DNA from 2 places in the Desulfosporosinus paludis genome. Region 2 is predicted to be linked to the other one. Evidence: riboswitches for the same ligand, from Rfam matches in the RefSeq annotation. Region 2 holds a riboswitch; the other holds the start of a gene.
The links. A riboswitch is a leader RNA that binds a small molecule or an ion and turns the genes downstream of it on or off. The one in region 2 is predicted to bind thiamine pyrophosphate.

Region 1 (7,505 bases), 220 kb from region 2:
AAATCAGTGATGACCTTGTTTACCATGGATCTAACCTCGGCATCGTTTGATACATCTGCCTGATATATTAAACAGCGAACCCCCAAGCCTTCAACCTCAGCGCGGGTCGTCAAAGCATCGACTTCCGAACGAGAATAATTAATCGCAATATCAACTCCTGACTTAGCGAGAATCAAAGCGATCGCTTTGCCAATCCCAGTCCCTCCACCAGTTATTAAAGCAACGTTTCCTTGCAGCATTTAGACTCCTCCTTGTGTGATAATATCCTTATCCAATATGTATGTTTTCAAGTATATCGCACCGTTTAAGACTCTACAAGCCTAATTCAGGTTGGCTTAACCTAAACGGATTAAGATTCAAGGCAGAAACGGAGCCCTTCCTAAGGACTCCGTTTCTATCATTAAAATTAACGATTTGATTTTAGGAGCGTTTGGAAATCATGGGCAGCTTGAAGGATATCGTCTTGAGCCAGAATGGCCGATACAATAGCGACTCCATCGATCCGGGTATCCATGATTTGCTGAACATTTTGCTGATTAATTCCACCAATCGCTACGACAGGGATTGATACTGATTTTTTAATGAGTTCCAACTCATCAAGACTGACTAGTTTAGCATCGGATTTTGTTGAGGTACTATACATCGCTCCAACTCCTAAATAGTCTGCACCCTGTTCTGCAGCCAAAAGAGCTTCTGCTAGGTTGCTGGCAGAGACTCCTATTAGTTTATTGGGAAAGAGTTCTTTTGCTTTAGTTAAGGGGAGGTCATCTTGACCAATATGCAAGCCATCAGCGTCTACGGCCAGGGCAATATCCAAACGATCATTAATAAACAAGGGGATTTTATAGCGCGAAGTGATCTCTTTCACTTGATAGGCTATTTCTAGAAATTCTCGAGTTGATATGGATTTTTCTCGGAGCTGAACAAGAGTGACTCCGCCCTGGATAGCTAGTTCCACACTGTGGGCCAAATCACGTTTGCCAAGTTGGATTCGATCCGTGACCAAATATAAACTATAGTCTGCGCTCATCTTACTCATGGCGGATCTTACTTTCCTGAGCAAGTTGTTCAGGTGTCAGATTATAGATACTATCGAACATTCGGGCCCGAAAGGTTCCAATCCCTTCACCGTGATGGAGAGAGGCCTGGGCAATCTCGCCTGCTAAACCCATACTTGCTATTCCGGCTACTGCTGCGGAGAAATAGTCTGTAGTTGCGCCACAATACGTGCCAACTAAAGAAGTGGTCATGCATCCTGTTCCTGTAACATCCGCCAGAATCCGATGCCCGTTGTCTAATAAACAAAGTTGCTTTCCGTCAGAGACAACATCAGTCTTACCTGTAATAGCAATGACGCAATTTAGGGCTGAGGCGAGCTTCTTGGCAATAACAGTACTGTCTTGTTCATCAGCCAAGGAATCCACTCCTTTAATGGCAACCTCTTGGCCTGCTAAGACGCTGATTTCGGACATATTTCCACGGATAACGTTGGGATTGAGCTCTTGTATCAGTTTCTGGGCAGTTTTAGTTCGCAATTGTGTTGCACCGACACCTACCGGGTCCAGAATTATCGGAACCCCTATATCCTTAGCTCGTTTACCTGCTATCAGCATGCTCTCAATGGTTCTTGAATTCAGAGTTCCGATATTCAAGACTAAAGCTGAAGCAAATCCCACCATTTCAGCAACTTCTTCGTGATCATCTGCCATAACTGGGGAGCCTCCCAGGGCAAGTACAATATTCGCACAATCATTGACCGTTACATAGTTTGTAATATGGTGTATCAAAGGGTTCCGTTCTTTGACAGCTTTGAGATTTGTTAAGATTTTCTCACGTATTTCCATGTCTTTGTCAACCTCCATGTTAAAGAATATAGTATGCTAATAAGCAACATAACCGGAATGGTAGATCCAAAAAAGAAATCGAACTTGATAAACTGATAGTAGAGGATTGTTCCTATGATACAAAAGATCAAGGCAGCCCAATTGATTAAAAGGTCTTTTTGTATTGTCTTGTTTTTAAATAGGAAATAGTCGGTTAAGAGAATGGCAAATAAAGGCGCAAAGACTGAACCGATCGCGTAGAGAAAATCTTGATATTGCTCAATATTTACGATAATGGCTAATCCTGTGCCAATCGCTGTCATGATCAAGGCTATTTTCTTTTCATTTAACTTAGGGAAAATATTCAATAAGGTTACCCCGGCTGAATACGCGTCCAGAAAGGTGGTTGTCACCGTAGCCAAAACGATAATACCCAACGCTACCATGCCAAGATTAGCAGCCAAGAGCATTGCCGAAGGATCTGGATCTGATGCAATGATAGCGGCCCCTAAACCAATAATGTACATCCAACTGCTGCCAAAGAAGTAGCCTAGCCAACTTCCCCCAGCTCCGCCGTGTTTTGTTTTAGCAAAACGAGTATAATCGGAGATCAAAGGCAACCAAGACAGAGGCATAACTACAGCTAACTCCAAAGCAGAACCGAAGGTCATTTCTCCGGTCACTTGTTTACTGAATAAATCGTGATTGCGGAAGATAAGCACACTCAGAACAAGAGTCAAGAGGAACAGTAAGATAACGGCAATATGATTGGCTTTTTTCCAACCGCTGTCTTTTCCCAACCATACCCAGACCAGGACAAAAGCCCCTATCACTAAGCTCCAGATCGTAATATTATCGAAGGACCATAAAAGCTTTGTGATCTGATTAACGGATCTGGCCCCAGCGATAATCATAACAGCTGTCCAACCCAATAACTGTAAAACATTTAAGATGGAGAATACGTAAGACCCGTATTGTCCAAAAGAAATTCTGGTCGAAACCAAGGCTGGAATTCGCTCATTTGTACCGATAATTCCGCCAAGTACTAAAAGAGTCGTTCCAACGATATGTCCTAATATGATGGCAAGAGCTCCCATCTTAAAGCCCAAGGGTGCCAATAATCCGCCTGCTAAGATCTCAGCGACGGATATGGCTGCGCCAAACCAGAGCGTGGTGAAGTTAAACCAGGTTACATTATTTTTTACAGGTTCACTCACTTAATAATTCCCGCCTTCTTGTAAAGTGTATAAAAGTGATGGGTAGGCCCCACACCTTTCCCAATATCTAAAGAATGTTCAATTGCTATGGTAATGTACTCTTTCGCTTGGGCAACTGCTTCGTAAAGAGGATAGCAAAGAGCGAGGTTAGAGGTTATGGCCGACGACAAGGTGCAGCCCGTTCCATGAGTATTCTTAGTCTGTATGCGTGCTGTGGTAAAATATCTGAAACTCTGGCCATCGTACAAGATATCCGTAGATGCGCCTTCAAGGTGTCCCCCCTTAAGAAGAACGTTCTTGGCTCCCATTTGATAGATTTCCTTGGCAGCATTTTCCATTTGGGCCGTGGTGTGAATTGCCATTTTCGTTATGACTTCGGCCTCTGGAATATTGGGGGTTACAACCGTAGCTAAAGGCAAAAGTTCATGAATCAAGGTTGACTCTGCCTCAGGGTTTAACAAATGGTAACCACTTTTAGATACCATGACTGGGTCAATTACAATGGTCCGCGGAGCATATAACCTCAGCTGTTCGGCGATCACCTCGATTGTTGGAATTTGAGAGACCATTCCAACCTTTACCCCATCTACTTCAATATCCTCGAAAACTGCCTTAATCTGCGCGGCAATCACGTCACTAGAAATGTCCTGAACAGCAAAGACTCCTTGGGTGTTTTGAGCGGTTACAGCTGTAATGACACTCATACCGAAGACTCCATGAGCAGAAAACGTTTTGAGATCGGCCTGGATTCCTGCTCCCCCACTGCTGTCAGAACCTGCGATCGTCAGTACCTTTTTCATAGTCCTCCTCCTTATCTTGGCAAAAATTTCCATGCAAAAAGAGCCCAAATTCCAGAATAGGATTTGAGCTCTTAAATCTTTCCTTAGAAGAAGAGAAAAGAGAAACTGCTTACCTACGCTGGCATTATCCAGATCAGGTTTATAGGGTCTTAGACTTTTTGGGGTCTAAATCTCAGCCAGCCTCTCTAGCTCCCCTGCCAATGCGATATTAGTTTTTTTAAATCTAACATGGAAAATGCTCAAAGTCAATTCCTTAAAAAATTCATACGATTCCTTCCCTCATAAGCATCATAAGCATCAGCAATAGCCAAAATGCGGCATACGATAGGGGTCGCGTCCTCTTTGGGCCCCAAAGGATAACCTTCCCCATTCCAGCATTCGCGATGCCGTAATATAAAATCAGCGATAGACAGCAAGTTCGGGGCGGATTGGGCAATGCGGTGTCCAATTTCACAATGCCGCTGCATTTCTAGAAATTCATGACTTGTAAGACGCCCCGTCTTAAACAGGATACGATCTGGTATCCCAACTTTGCCAACGAATTAAAAGTTCCGGTGTATAACTTCACATCAAGAAGGAATTTTTTTATAAACCCAGAATTGTCTCCCGAGTGTGTTAATGTATTACTGAGACTATTAATCTAGGAGGCATTCTTAATGGAAGATCTAGTACTTACCGCCCTAATTGTTCTTGTTTGTATTTCAATAGTCCTTCTGATACTCCTTGTATATCGATCGTCGAGGAATTCCTTTGTTCAATTCCGAAGTAATTTTGACTTGCTTGAGAAGAGTCTTGAGCGCAGCGAGCGGCTTGTTAATGGGGAAATTTCCAGAAATCGTGAAGAATCAACGCTTAATGCTCGGCAGGCCCGTGAAGAGCTTATCCAAACCGTCCATTCATTCAACGATTCCATACTGGCACGTATGGCTGAAATCGCAGCTCTTGAGCGCAGCCAATTGGACATCTTTTCTGCTCAGTTAGGTTCTCTCACGAAAACCAATGATCTAAAATTAGAACGCTTGCGCCAGACTGTGGAGGAACGACTTTTCCAGATTCAACAAGATAACGCCCAGAAATTGGACCAGATGCGTGCCACCGTCGATGAAAAACTTAGTGCCACGCTTGAACAACGATTAGGGGAATCTTTTAAGTTAGTCAGTGAAAGACTTGAAGCGGTGCACAAAGGGCTTGGAGAAATGCATACTCTGGCCTCTGGAGTTGGAGATTTAAAGAAAGTCCTAACAAATGTTAAAACAAGAGGGATTATGGGTGAGATTCAGCTTGGGAATTTGCTTGAGCAACTCCTTACGCCCGAACAATATGATACCAACGTTATAACGAAAGCCGGCAGCAATGACCGCGTTGAATATGCCATAAGGCTTCCGGCGCGCGATGGCCAAGACAGTATCCTTTGGCTGCCAATCGATGCTAAATTTCCCTTGGAAGACTATGAGCGATTGATGGAAGCTCAAGAACAAGCTAATGTTCCGCGCATTGAAGAGCTGGGCAAATCGTTGGAAAACCGTATAAGGTCAGAGGGTAAGAGTATTCACGATAAATATCTTGATCCCCCCAACACCACGGATTTCGGTATTTTGTTCTTACCTGTTGAAGGATTATTCGCCGAAGTTTTGCGCCGCCCGGGTTTATGTGAATTGCTTCAACGAGACTATAAAGTCATTATTACTGGTCCTACCACTCTAGCGGCCCTTTTGAACAGCCTGCAAATGGGCTTCAGGACGTTAGCCATTGAAAAACGCTCCAGCGAAGTATGGAACTTACTTGGAGCGGTAAAAACCGAATTTGGTAAATTTGTGGATATATTAGAAAAAACCCAAAAGAAACTTCAAGAAGCCAGTAACACTATCGATACGGCAACTCGAAAATCTCGGACTATTGCGCGTAAGCTGAAAGATGTTCAGACTCTCCCCTCCCATGAGGCTGACTTGCTTTTAGGGCCGGGAACTGAGAGTGAAGAGTAGTCAAATTGACCCAAAATCGTTGTAGCTCCACAGCTTCCGATAAAGGTCAGTGTGTTTGAGGAGCTCTGCATGTTTTCCATGTTCGACCATTTGCCCATATTCCAGAACTAGAATCTCATCCATCGTTTCTAATCCAAAAAGGGAATGCGTGATCACTAAGGTAGTGCGTCCCTCCATGAGTTGATAGATTTCATCCATGACTTCTCGTTCAGTCAAGGGATCAAGGCCGGCCATCGCTTCATCCAGGATTAAGATCGGAGCGTTCTTTAATAAAACCCGAGCAATCGCTAAACGCTGTCGCTGCCCCCCTGAGAGCTTAAATCCCCCTTCACCGACGTAGCTGTCATATCCTAAAGGCAGAGATAAAATGAACTCATGGAGTTTAGCTTGCCGGGCCGCTTGAATGAGTTCTTCCTCCGTTCCCTCAGGTTTTGCCATAAGAAGATTCTCACGGATCGTAGCGTTAAATATATGGGTTCGTTGAGTCACTACACCGATAAAATTCCTAACTTCTTCGGGAGAATATTCCCGCAGCGAATGCCCACCCAATAAAATGCTTCCTTGATCATATTCCCAAAAACGAAGAAGGAGATTTACCACACTCGTCTTGCCGGCCCCACTTGGACCAACGATGGCTACCTTGCCTTGGTGGGGAATCTGAAACGATAGTTGATTCAAAGCCCATGGTTCGTCTTGCTCATAGCGAAAGCTCACATCTTGGAACGAAAGACTCATGTCTTCAGGTATGAGAGAAACAGGACTGTTATTTTGAATGGCAGGTTCGGCATTGATACACTCTAACAAGCGATCTGCAGCGGCACGGTTTTGTTCAAAATAATGCGGAACAAGGGCTAGCGGAAAGAGAGCTTCAAAGCTGCTAAAGGTGCCCAGAGCCAACATCCCTAAGTCGACTCCACTGACGTTTCTTTGTTCTACAAGAAGAATTCCCAGAACGAGCACGAGCCATAGGCCAAGATTGGCAACCAGTCCAGTCAAAGCGGAAGACAGGGCGGAAAGCCAAGCGATTCTGCGTTGTACCGACCTTAGTTCCTGGCCCGTACCCTGAATTTTGTTTAAGTGTGTTTGTGCCTGACCATAGGCTACAAGTTCAGTCATCCCTAGAAGACTATCAGCGACCTGAGCAGCAAGCTCTGCTTTTAAATGGACGATTTGATGTCCGGAACCCTGACTAAGAAATTTGACTGCATAAGGAATTACAAGCCCACCCAGCAGAAAGCAGGCTGCGAGAATAAAAGCAAAACGTTCATCATAATGAGCCAAAAAGAACCCATATCCCAAGAGGACAAATAAAGCGACAATGGGTGGTGCAAAAACCCGCAAGTAGAGGTTCTGCTGAGTTTCTACGTCCGCTACAATTCGGCTTAACAGATCTCCACTGCGAAAGTTTAACAACCGTGCCGGAGCCAGCGGCTCCAACCCTTGGTAAAACTTCACCCGGATTTGGCTTAAGACCCGAAAGGTTACGTCATGAGACATGTAGCGTTCTAAGTAGCGAAAAACCGAACGGGCAAGTCCAAAAAAGCGCACTCCAACAATAGTCACCATCAGGTCAAGGACGGGTGGATGAAGTGCTGCCCGGGACAGTAGATAAGCCGATGTTGCCATGAGGCCGATATGACTCGAGATTGCGAGTGTACTTAACACTGTGGCCAGCAGAATTCG
Region 2 (7,505 bases):
AGGCTTTAGCCAAATATTCTAAGACCAATATGAGTATGATTCCGCTCTATTCCCGCCGGGTCCTGACCGCTACTGCCCAGCTTTACTGTGGCAGGCAGATCCTTGACCAAGCGGTATTGGCTGATAAGAAAGCCAAAGAACTTGGACCTGATCACTTTGATTATAAGTTCTATTCTGGCAAAGTAGCCACAGCAAAGTACTACGTGCGCAATATAGTCCCTAATGTCTGGGCGGTCGCGGAGATAGTAATAGATGGGGATACTTCAGCTATTGATGTTCCAGTGGATGTTTTCGAGTACTAGAAGATAATAGAGCCAAATTATCAATAGCCTTCGCTTTATAGCGGAGGCTATTACTCGTATAGGAGAATATAATCGAGGGTTGGTGTTGATGCCATCGTCAGAGCAAAAGACAATAATATTAAGAGTTTAAGGCTAGCAAAAGAGAAGGTCAATAAGTCGAAGGCAGTAGATGTATAGATAATTCGGTTTTACATAAAGCGAAAGAAGATTGGGATAATGTAGGTAAGAGTGGAGCGTGATAATAAAAAATGATCATGAATAACATTTTACGTATACTTTTATCCTTCTTTATGCTTTGGCTTGGATTAAGAGTATTAGGAAAGAAGCAAATTGGAGAACTGAGTATTTATAATGTCGCAACGATTGCCGCCGTGGGAGAAATGGCTTCTAGTTTAGCCACCGACCTACACGACAGCCCGTTTAATTTTATTTTTCCACTTCTAGGTTACTTTTTATTGACATATTTAATGACTTTCTTTTCATTAAAATCCCGGTTTGCCCGTAAAGTTTTTGAAGGGAGTCCGACAATTGTCATTTCCAATGGTAAAATACTTGAACAAAACCTCAAAAGTTTACGTCTGTCTATTGAGAACTTGTTTATAAAGTTACGAGAAGAAAAAGTGTTTAATCTGAAGGAAATCGAATTTGCGATTATGGAACCGGATGGGAAACTAAGTATTTTACTGAAGCCGCTTTATCGAACAATAACTGCAGAGAATCTACATTTAACTACTCAATACGAAGGGCTACCGACTATCCTAGTTAGAGAAGGCAGATTTGAAGAAGAAAGCTTAAAAAGATTAGGAATAACTAAAAGTTGGATAATGACGCAATTGCACGCCCAAAATGTCAGTGAGATTTCTGAGGTATTCTTAGCCCAGCTGGATACCTCCGGACAACTTTACATTGACTTGATAACGGATTGGTAGCGTTGTTTCAATTGTTTTATCGGGTTATTATTGACCATTATTTCGGAAATTTCACGGTTTAAGTTAATTTGCACCAATATTGGGCAAAATGAATATGCTATCCATTTTTGTATGTGGATAATGAGAACCATATATAATTGTAAGAAGCTAGAGGTAATATCATGAGAAATAACGGTAGTAAAAGTAAGTATATAATACGATTAATTTATTCTGCAGTTGCTATTGTTTGTTTAGGTTTATGCATATCTAACACGATTTTAACCGAAAGCAAATACCCATTGCCAAATAGATTTAAATCATGGGGATCTTCCAGTAAAAGGCATGAAACTAATAGCTCTAAGGGTAATGAAACTAATGCGAACTTTAGGGAATCATCTCAACCAGCAAATCCCCATCTCTTAACAATATTACTTTTAGGGGTTGATCGTAGACCGGGTGAGAAATCAATCGGAAACACGGATACAATAATCGTTGCACAATTGGACAAAGATAAGAAAAGATTATCAGTATTATCTATTCCAAGAGATACGCAAGTTGATATTTCAGGATTTGGTACGCAGAAAATTAATGCCGTTGCACGGCTCGGAGCTGGACCTAAAGCAACAATTACCAAACTAGAAACCCTATTAGGGGAAAATATCGATGGCTACATTGTAACTAATTTTGACGGATTTAAAACGATCATCGATGATTTGGGTGGCGTTACAATAAATGTAGATAAGAACATGCATTATGAAACTGGAGATAAAGAAAACGGTATTATCAATTTAAATAAGGGTGTTCAACATCTAAATGGAGATCAGGTACTTCAGTTTGTACGTTTTAGGCGAGACCAATTGGGCGATATTACCAGGACTATAAGACAACAAGAAGTATTGAAGTCCTTGGCCAACCAATGTTGCCAAATTCAAGTCTTACCCAAATTTCCATTACTTATCGCCCAACTCTATAAGTGTATTGATACAAATCTAACAGTACGACAAACCCTTGAATTAGCAAATGACTTGTTCCAAATAAAAAACACTAAAATAGTATCGGAAACATTACCTGGAAACTTTTCGGTTGAAGGGGGAATTAGTTACTGGAAAGTTAAACCTGAAGTCTGTAAAGATGCGTCCTATAAGTTATTTAGTAATGGAGATACCGAACCAGTACTTATAAAGGTAAATACTCCTACTATAAGAAAACAAGGGGTCAGCGAAAGAACAATTACAGACTGATCATATAAGTAAAAATCATTCTACTGATAACTCTAGTAATGTTCGGGAACCAAATGTAGATCTTGTGATAGAAGTTAACAATTAAGCTCAAGTAAGGGAGGTATTCTCAATAAGAAGTTGATTGATGTTGAAAAACAAAAATCAGAAGGTTTCTTTTGCCATCGGATAACGACTCATAAGGTAACTGAAAATCCATAGTATCACCATGGCGAAACTGCCTACTAACAGCCAAATTCTATAGTTCGCAGAAATCCCCATGAATACTAGGGCAGTTGCTATATAAGAAGGAATAATGGTTAGGGCTGCCGTCCAGAGATAACTCCAAAAGTCGATAGCCGGGATCATAGCCGTAATATAATTAACAATAAAAGCGGGGAGAGGCAATAATCTTGCCACAACCAACCCAATAGTTCCTTTTCGTTTAATCCATTCATTCACTTGGTTAAAACGTTCCTGAGAAATGATACTGTGCAACAACGGTTCTTTAATACTTTGTACCAACCAATAAATTGCTATTGAACTAAGTGTCGAGCCAACCCAAGAGTAAAAAGTTCCCCAAACAATCCCGTATGACTTTAAACATATAATCGTTAAGCTCTCTGTGGGAATCGGTGTCATGCTTAGAAGAGTAATAAGAAGGATAGCTGTTACTTTTCCCAGGCAACCAGTTGAGCGTATGACGTTTGAAATTTCTTGACCACGGTCTATGTACAAAAATCCAACGATTATTAATATCCCTGTAACGAAAAGGACCGCAGACCACCGATTTTCTAATTTATCTAATGTATATGGAGTTTCCTTGGTAACTTTGTAGTTCATGCGTTGACTCCCTTTATATTAATAGCAGATTCCTAAAGTCTTGCCATACACGTATATCTACATACTTTTAGATGTCGTCAAACAAAAGTTTTCAAAGACAAGGAGAAGGAACTGTACGTAAAAAGTAAACACCTCAATCAAGAGGTGTTTCAAGAATAAATAATAGAACAATCGCCTTGTTATTGCAAGTTAACCTCCATTTTATTAACTAATTTGTTGTCTTTAAAGGCTAGAAAAACTTCTGCTCCGGATGGAGATTTTACGTGACACAAATAGGTTACGGCGTAACCTTTGCTTCCCTTTGTGCCACTTTCAGTCACAATATCACCGGTACCTCCTAATAAACTTTTGATCTTTTCATATGTGTCACCGTATTTAAGTTGATTGTACTTAGCTTTACTTATAGTTAATGGATTACTTTTCTCTGTTGATGTTAATGGTGTTGTTTTAACAGATTCCGAAAGTTTTTGACTTGAGGTTGGAGTTTGACTAGTTGTATCTTCAGGAGTAACAGGAACCGATGGAATTGTTTTATCGGTTGAATCTAGAGTGGTAGGCATAGCTGCCGTAGGTGTGGATTGTTTGGAAAGCCCAGCAGTTAAATTGCCACAGCCATTAAGTACTATACTCAAGCCTAGGAGTATAGTCATTAAAACCGGCCATTGTTTTCGATTTGAAATCATACGAATATAAATCCCCCCCTTTAATATCAATATACCATATATTACCATACTCCAAAAATGCGTGCGAGCTTTTCTGCAATATCCGTCATTCTAACAATGGATTATGCTCTCAAACAGAGAAATCTACATCATCTGTCAAATAAAAATAATTTCATCTTTCTGTTAGGCAATACCCATCAAATGGTGGCATCCTTTTGACTTTTAGTAAAATTGATAAACACTTGTGATTTGTGGTTTTTGGCAAAGAAATAAGCCCCCAGCATCTGATATGCCGAGAGCTTTACATATTAATCTTTTAACTGCTTTACCGATTTAAGCGTTTTAGTTGACTTAGCCGACTTATGAACTGTTAATTTGGGTGTTTGGCCCTTGTTCTGATGATGTGTACTTTTTGTACTATGAAATGTTTTTACCTGAGGAACTTTGTATTTGGGGACAGCGTTTGCGATACTGGCTGTTCCTAATATTAACCCGAACATTGAAATAAATGCGATTCCAACCTTAATACGTTTCATATAGCTCATCTCCTCTTTGGTGATAGGCTTATTATTTGCGGGAGTTAAGTTGCTATGCATTCTCTTACTCTTAGACAGAGTAGAACTCATTGAGGAGGGAAAAGAGGATTGCTGTTCTGATAGTATAATGTATACCTTTACATCTCGAAGATGAGGTCGTATAATAAGTCATAATTTAATTGTGCTGGGGGTGCCCAAATGTGGCTGAGAAAGAGCAATGCTCTTATCCCTTTGAACCTGATCTGGTTAATACCAGCGTAGGGAAGCAAAATCGTCAATTATTGACTTCACTGAAGTGTATTTATGTAAGTCAAAACGACAGCTTACCGACGGGTAAGCTGTTTTTTATTTAGTTTGGGGAGGGTTTCCTGATGAATTGCGAACAGGAAAAACCAAAGGAAGAATGTGGAGTGTTTGGCATTATTGGGACAAACGATGATGCTGCCAGTTTGACCTTTTCTGGCTTAAAAGCGTTACAACATCGGGGACAAGAGTCTTGCGGTATTGCGTCATTTCATAAAATGTCAATGAGAACCTTTAAAGCTTTAGGTTTAGTTACCGATGTCTTCAATGATGAGATCCTTGCAAATTTGGCTGGAAGCAATGCAATAGGCCATGTTCGTTATTCTACAACGGGCTCGAATCTTATCGACAATGCTCAACCACTAACCCTCTCCACTAAATTTGGAGAAATAGCTTTGGCCCACAATGGCAATATCATAAATGCCAAAGAACTACGCATATCTCTTGCTCAAGCCGGTCACCGTTTTGAAAGTACAGCAGATAGTGAAGTAATTTTACATTTGATAAATGACCAAGTTACTTCTTTAGAAAATGCTATTTCTAAAGCTCTGTGTAAATTAAACGGAGCGTATTCATTAGTTATCATGACAAAAAACGCCTTGATTGGTATACGAGACCCACTGGGTTTTCGGCCACTCTGCATAGGACGTTTTGGAAATGCTTACTGCATAGCCTCTGAAAGCTTTGCATTACAATCAATTGGAGCAACTTTTATCAGAGATGTTGCTCCCGGAGAGATGATAATCATTAATGAGACCGGATTTAAATCCCATCAAATTTTTCAAACTCAAAGAAAGTGTTGTTGTGCATTTGAATATATCTATTTCGCACATCCATCCAGTACCATTGATAGTGTTAACGTTGAAATGAGTCGTTTCCGTATGGGACAAGAATTAGCCAGAGAATACCCTGTAGATGCTGATGTAGTTATCCCCGTCCCTCGCTCCGGACGCCACGCGGCCTTAGGTTATGCTTCTGCTAGGCAGCTACCCTTAGAAGAGGCTATATTCAAAATTACTCAGAATGAACGCTCATTCATACAACCCACTCAAACGTTAAGAGAACTTATGGTGGTGAAGACCTTAAGAGTGCAACCAGAGGTTATACGCTCAAAACGTGTATTAATGATTGATGATTCCCTGGTACGTGGAACTACCAGTGTTAAGCTAGTTAAACTTATTCGTGAGGCTGGCGCTAGAGAAGTGCATCTGCTTATTGCTTCTCCTCCAGTGCAATTTCCATGTTATTACGGGGTCGATATTAGTGAACAAACGGAATTAATTGCAGCGCATATGTCGGTAGACAAGATATGCCAATATATTGGGGCGGACTCACTGTATTATTTATCACAAGACGGTTTACTCAAATCACTTATCGCTCAAGAAGTCTGTTTAGCCTGTTTTAATGAACAATATCCGCTAAAATCAAGTGTATGTCTTGATAAGCTAATGCTCAATAGTCAATCTGCTTAATTAAGACTTTTAAAAAACTATTATTTGCTAGGAGTACCCCTTATGGGCTTAGATAGCTTTCTTTTTGCACTTCTAGAAAATCCGAAATAAAAGGGGGAACGAGGAAGCCTTCATAACATATTTAGTTAACCTTAATAACAAAATGAAACCTAAAATAATTGAGGAGGTACTATTATCATGACTACACAAATGGCTGCTGCCAAACGAGGCGAGATTACTGAAGCTATGAAAATTGTTGCTCAAAAAGAGAATCAAACACCCGAAGATATACGTTTACGTGTCGCCGAAGGCACCGTCGTTATTCCTGCTAATATTAACCACCATAGTTTAAGCCCTGAAGGTGTTGGTCAAGGCCTCAGAACAAAGGTTAATGTAAACCTAGGAATATCCAAAGATTGTGCGAATATTGACCTGGAACTAAAAAAAGTACAAACAGCTATTAACATGAAAGCTGAAGCTATTATGGATTTGAGCAACTACGGCAAGACTGCAGAATTTCGTGCCCGCCTTATCGACATGTCTCCAGCTATGATAGGTACAGTTCCTATGTATGACGCGATCGGTTTTTTGGAGAAAAAACTGGAAGATATTACCGTAGAAGAGTTTCTGTCGGTCGTTGAAAAACATGCACGTGATGGTGTAGATTTCATGACAATACATGCAGGGCTCAACCGCCAAACAGCGACCCATTTTCGACGGAACAAAAGAATCACCAATATTGTTTCCCGTGGAGGCTCTTTACTGTTTGCCTGGATGGAATTAACTAATAGAGAGAATCCTTTTTATGAGTACTTTGACGATTTACTGGAAATTTGTGCGAAGTACGATGTAACCCTAAGCTTAGGGGACGGTTGTCGTCCAGGATCACTGGCAGATGCCACTGATCCTTCGCAAATTGAAGAACTTATTGTGATGGGCGAATTGACCCTGCGTGCGTGGGAGAAGAACGTTCAGGTTATGATCGAAGGCCCCGGCCATATCCCTCTCAATGAAATAAAAGCTAATATGTTATTAGAAAAGAAATTATGTCATAACGCACCTTTCTATGTGTTAGGCCCAGTAGTTACGGATATCGCTCCCGGTTATGATCACATCACCAGTGCAATTGGTGGTGCAATAGCTGCCGCATCAGGAGCAGATTTCTTATGTTATGTGACCCCAGCAGAACATCTTCGTCTTCCTTCTCTCGATGATATGAAAGAAGGAATAATAGCGACTAAAATTGCAGCTCATGCAGCGGACATTGCAAAAGGAATCCCTGG

Region 1: it holds a riboswitch for thiamine pyrophosphate, as region 2 does, so the genes downstream of both, thiD (bifunctional hydroxymethylpyrimidine kinase/phosphomethylpyrimidine kinase) here and purF (amidophosphoribosyltransferase) in region 2, are expected to answer to the same signal.

What each region holds. Positions count from the first base shown of each region.
Region 1 is NZ_CP144211.1:5,087,905-5,095,409, reverse strand. Features, by position in the region: gene VZF35_RS25225 (SDR family NAD(P)-dependent oxidoreductase) at 1-239, opposite strand, end outside; gene thiE (thiamine phosphate synthase) at 407-1,039, opposite strand; gene thiM (hydroxyethylthiazole kinase) at 1,032-1,844, opposite strand; gene cytX (putative hydroxymethylpyrimidine transporter CytX) at 1,820-3,040, opposite strand; gene thiD (bifunctional hydroxymethylpyrimidine kinase/phosphomethylpyrimidine kinase) at 3,037-3,840, opposite strand; TPP riboswitch at 3,934-4,046, opposite strand; partial or broken gene VZF35_RS25200 (HD-GYP domain-containing protein) at 4,086-4,367, opposite strand; gene VZF35_RS25195 (DNA recombination protein RmuC) at 4,497-5,822, shown strand; gene cydC (thiol reductant ABC exporter subunit CydC) at 5,823-7,505, opposite strand, start outside.
Region 2 is NZ_CP144211.1:5,308,557-5,316,061, forward strand. Features, by position in the region: gene VZF35_RS26275 (acyl-CoA dehydrogenase) at 1-302, shown strand, start outside; gene VZF35_RS26280 (YetF domain-containing protein) at 557-1,231, shown strand; gene VZF35_RS26285 (LCP family protein) at 1,393-2,451, shown strand; gene VZF35_RS26290 (TVP38/TMEM64 family protein) at 2,593-3,270, opposite strand; gene VZF35_RS26295 (hypothetical protein) at 3,450-3,953, opposite strand; gene VZF35_RS26300 (hypothetical protein) at 4,241-4,468, opposite strand; TPP riboswitch at 4,645-4,749, shown strand; gene purF (amidophosphoribosyltransferase) at 4,840-6,243, shown strand; gene thiC (phosphomethylpyrimidine synthase ThiC) at 6,415-7,505, shown strand, end outside.